DNA from 2 places in the Fictibacillus sp. S7 genome. Region 1 is predicted to be linked to the other one. Evidence: predicted binding sites of a transcription regulator. Region 1 holds the regulator's gene; the other holds the start of a gene.

The links. Region 1 encodes LexA, which represses DNA repair genes until DNA is damaged. Its sites were predicted from a motif close to CGAACATATGTTCG; they were not measured.
Region 2: the regulator LexA is predicted to act here: its motif matches at 921-934, upstream of DMO16_RS25220 (YolD-like family protein).

The regions. Positions count from the first base shown of each region.
Region 1 is NZ_QJKL01000001.1:1,023,045-1,025,246, reverse strand. Features, by position in the region: gene cysI (assimilatory sulfite reductase (NADPH) hemoprotein subunit) at 1-642, shown strand, start outside; gene lexA (transcriptional repressor LexA) at 693-1,313, opposite strand; gene yneA (cell division suppressor protein YneA) at 1,470-1,748, shown strand; gene DMO16_RS05210 (YneB family resolvase-like protein) at 1,755-2,202, shown strand, end outside.
Region 2 is NZ_QJKL01000001.1:3,495,873-3,498,074, forward strand. Features, by position in the region: gene DMO16_RS18040 (DUF4176 domain-containing protein) at 30-332, shown strand; gene DMO16_RS25215 (YolD-like family protein) at 568-741, opposite strand; gene DMO16_RS25220 (YolD-like family protein) at 734-889, opposite strand; gene DMO16_RS18050 (hypothetical protein) at 1,079-1,261, shown strand; gene DMO16_RS24645 (hypothetical protein) at 1,297-1,506, shown strand; gene DMO16_RS18060 (enoyl-CoA hydratase) at 1,912-2,202, opposite strand, start outside.

The DNA of each region.
Region 1 (2,202 bases):
ACGCTGTTTGTTGAAGGTGGTCGTATTACAGACTTTGAAAACTACAAGCTGATGACCGGCCTGCGTGAAATTGCCAAGGTTCACACTGGGGAGTTCCGTTTAACTGCGAACCAGAACTTGATCATTGCAAATGTGTCCGAGGAAAAGAAGCAGGAGATCACGAATCTTCTCGATCAATATGGAATGCTCAACAGCCAGAACGTTTCTGCTATCCGCCGAAATTCTATGGCTTGTGTAGCACTTCCGACGTGCGGCCTTGCTATGGCTGAAGCGGAGCGCTATCTGCCGGTGCTGATGGACAAAATTGATCAGATTGCGGATGAAAACGGGTTGCGCAACGAGGAAATCACCGTTCGGATGACCGGCTGCCCTAATGGATGTGCACGGCATGCACTCGGTGAAATTGGCTTTATCGGCAAGGCGCCGGGCAAATACAATATGTATTTGGGTGCAGCTTTTGATGGCAGCCGTTTGAGCAAAATGTACCGCGAGAACATAGGGGAGGAAGAAATACTAAAGGAATTAAAAGTTCTTTTCCCGAAATATGCGAAAGAGCGTCTTGAAGGCGAACACTTTGGAGACTTTGTCATTCGAAGCGGAGTTATTAAAGCCACAACAGATGGCACCAATTTTCATTTATAATCCTAAAAACAGCGGCCCGGCAGTTATGCCGGGCCGCTGTTTGCTTATTTTTAATGTAAGGTGCGGTACACACCAATTACTTTTCCGAGGATGGTCACGTTTGGAAGAAGGATGGGTGATAACGAAGAATTTTCAGGCTGCAGACGGATATGGTCTTTCTCTTTAAAGAACCGTTTGACGGTTGCTTCATTCTCGTCTGTCATCGCTACGATGATATCACCATTTTCCGCTGTAGGCTGCTGCTTTACGACAACCAAGTCCCGATCGTAAATGCCTGCTTCAATCATACTGTCTCCTTCTACAGTTAACATAAAAACATTATCGTCTCCTACTACATGCTCTGGAAGAGAGAAGTACTCATCCACATTTTCAATGGCCGTAATCGGAGATCCAGCAGTAACCTTACCGATGATCGGCACATTGACGGATCGTGATTTGGTGATGATCTGGTCGGATTCAAGCCCCAATACTTCAATGGCCCTTGGTTTGGTAGGGTCACGGCGAATCAGCCCTTTTTTCTCCAGACGAGAAAGATGGCCATGAACGGTAGAGCTGGACGCCAGCCCGACGGCTTCTCCGATTTCCCGAACGGAAGGAGGGTATCCCTTTGCATTAACTTCCTCTTTAATAAATTCCAGGATATCAATCTGTCTTCTGGATAACTTTGTCATTATATTCGCACCTCATTCACTGAATACTCTTGAAAAAAGTATAGCATTTAAAAGCAAGATATACAAACATAAGTTCGAAAAAAACCCTTGAAAAGAACAGCTGTTCCCATTATAATGAGAACAAATAGGAACAAACATTCGCAGGGGTGATAGGAAATGAAGGGATTTTCACCGGTAGTTATGCTAATATCTATTTTTGCAGCAGGGTTTTTTATGTTTGCCCATCAGACACATGTTGAAGGCTCGAAGGAGTATATGGAGATTACAGTTAATAAGGGAGATTCACTCTGGAAAATTGCAGAAGAATATACTAAGGACCACAAAAGCAATTGGGCATTTGTAGACTGGGTGGAGAAGAACAACGGAATACAGGCAGGGGCCATTACACCGGGCCAGAAGCTCATCATTCCAATCAAAGCAGAAAAAGACAGGTGATGTTACTTGAACGCCATTATTTATTGCAGGGTAAGCACAGAGAAGGAGGAGCAGGCCGCTTCTCTTTCCCGGCAGGAAGAAGAATTAACAAGATTGGCTAAAGAGCATGATTTTACGATCGTTTCTGTCATCAAGGAACGGGAAAGCGGGTACAGCCTCGAACGGGAAGGCTTGCTGCGCATCATTGAAATGGCCCAGAGCGGTGAATTTGAAGTTCTTTTGGTATCAGATGATACCCGGCTGGGCAGGGGGAATGCCAAAATTGTACTGCTTCATGAACTGCTGAAACGTGAAATTAAAGTGTATACCTTCAGCAGCCAGGGAGAGTATCATCTTTCCGAGGCAGAATCGATGGTGCTTGAAATTGTGGCGGTGGTAGAGGAGTACCAGAGAAAGCTCCATAATTTGAAAATTAAACGTGGAATGAAAAAAGCGGTTCAAAAAGGGTACAAGC
Region 2 (2,202 bases), 2.5 Mb from region 1:
GGAAGAGAATAAGTGAAGGAGGGCAACCCATGACAGAAAAATTCCCGCTGCCGATCGGTACGGTTGTTACACTCGAGGGTTCTGACCGCCCCGTGATGATTTATGGCCGCATGTCGATCGCAGCTGATGAGGTGCTGTTTGATTATATTGGGTGCAGCTACCCAATCGGGCACAGTAACAGCAATAACAACGTCTACTTTCAGCACTGCAAAATCCAATCCATCCTTCATAAAGGCTATATCTCCGACGAAGAAGAGGATCTGAGCATCAAACTCGAAGTAGAACGCGAAAGGTTAAGGAATGATGAGGAAACTAGTGAAGAAGGAAATTGAGGAAAAAGCGTTCAGCAGGGCTGCACGCTTTTTTATGGGGTGTTTTATGTGTGACCCGTTTGGTGAGTAAAAGGTTGGAATTCCGTGCCGTGGAAACCTACGTTCCGTGGAATGTTGCACAAACCGCGAAAAGGGGAGTTCAGGAGAATGGGAGTTTGGCGGTCTGCCTGCATCGCTGCCCATCTTTTTCCCTTAACTGGTCGTTTTGTGAGTTATGAATAATCGGTCTAAGAGTTTAATTTATCTTTACATCAATCAAATCGTCTTGTTTAAGTTTATGTATTTCATCGTGGTAATCCACTATCCTGAATTCCCGTTTATAAGTGTCAACAAAATGCACTTTTCCAATCAATAAATGAAAATCATCGTGTTTGTAGTATGTAAAGCATAAAAACAAATCTTCAGCCATTGCTGGTCTCTTCAATCTGTTGGAGCTGTTGCTCATCAAGTTCTGGTTTCACTTTTGTGCTTTGGTCCCAGTCTAGTTTCCTTAATTGTTTAACATGCTCAGGCAGCGTCATCGCTGTCCATATTATACTACCTCTGTCTCTAATCAAATGGGCAACCCCCTTTAGATTATAATATATCCGAACATACATTCTTATAAACCCTGTGATTTTAACCTATACTGCAAATATTGTCACAAGACACAGTCTAATTATTGTAAAATTGTGTGGTTGTGTTAACTTTGAATATAATAATCAAGAAACTGAAAGATTTAAAACGAACCGATCGGAGGGATAAACATGGCTAACGAAGAAGAAAAATTAAAAGCCAAGTTAAACGCTCACTTAGATCGTATTAATAAGCAGCATGATACCATCCGTAAATTACAAGATGATGGAGGATCCTATAAACATCTGGATAAGAAAGATACAGTCACAGTCTACACAAATGATAAAAAAGCAATGAAATTCTGGGAAGAATAACCCATGGAAAACGAAAAGCAGAAATTGGATACGTCTTGGAAGATTCTTTAGAATACGGATTAACTAAGAAGTCTGCCGTTCTTTGCTCTCCTTATAACATTGGTTATTTATCCAGAGAGAACCTTTCTGAGCCTTTTGGAAAAGTACCGTTAACCGACATGGCAAAGGTGCTTGATAAAATGGAACAGGTCAATAAAAAGGAACATAACTTACATATGAAATTAGTCAGTGAACATGAAAGGTGATAATTTACCGATCTTGCAAAGGGCCGTGCGTATTGCAATATGAGGTGTTTCCTGAACTACCTTGCTAAATTCAAATGAGGTGGCCGTAAAACTATGAACAGTACACAGCAAAGTCCAAATCATCAAAAAAGGATCGTTAGGCCTGTATTTAAAATTCTTATATGCCTGACTTTGTTGGCTTGTGTAGGATTCGTCATTTTTCTTTTAGTCACTCATTTTACGAATTGTTTTTGCCGGCAACCTAACTATACAACCTGACACTGTGTTAGCTTCAAGCCCATTACGTTCATTTTTTAAAAAAATTTAATCGAACCGCCTACTGACAAATAAAAAAAGCGAGGATTTCTCCCCGCTTACGCTATTTGTTTAATAAGCTTCTTTTAAAAAATGTTTGGAGCTATAGAGCTATTTATGTTTAAAATCCGGTTTTCTTTTCTGTATAAATGCTTGAACACCTTCCACTACATCGTGTGTTTGAAAGACCTCACCGAAATATTTGGCCTCTACGTGAAGCCCTTCTTCCAGTGAACCATTACAGCCCTCATGAACCGATTTCTTAATATAAGATAGGACCGGCAATGATAATTCCGTTAGTTTCATAGCAATTTCTTTTGCTTTTTCTACCGACTTTCCTTTTTCAACTACATAATTCAGGAGACCTATTTTCTCTGCTTCTTGGGCCGTTATCGGCTGGCC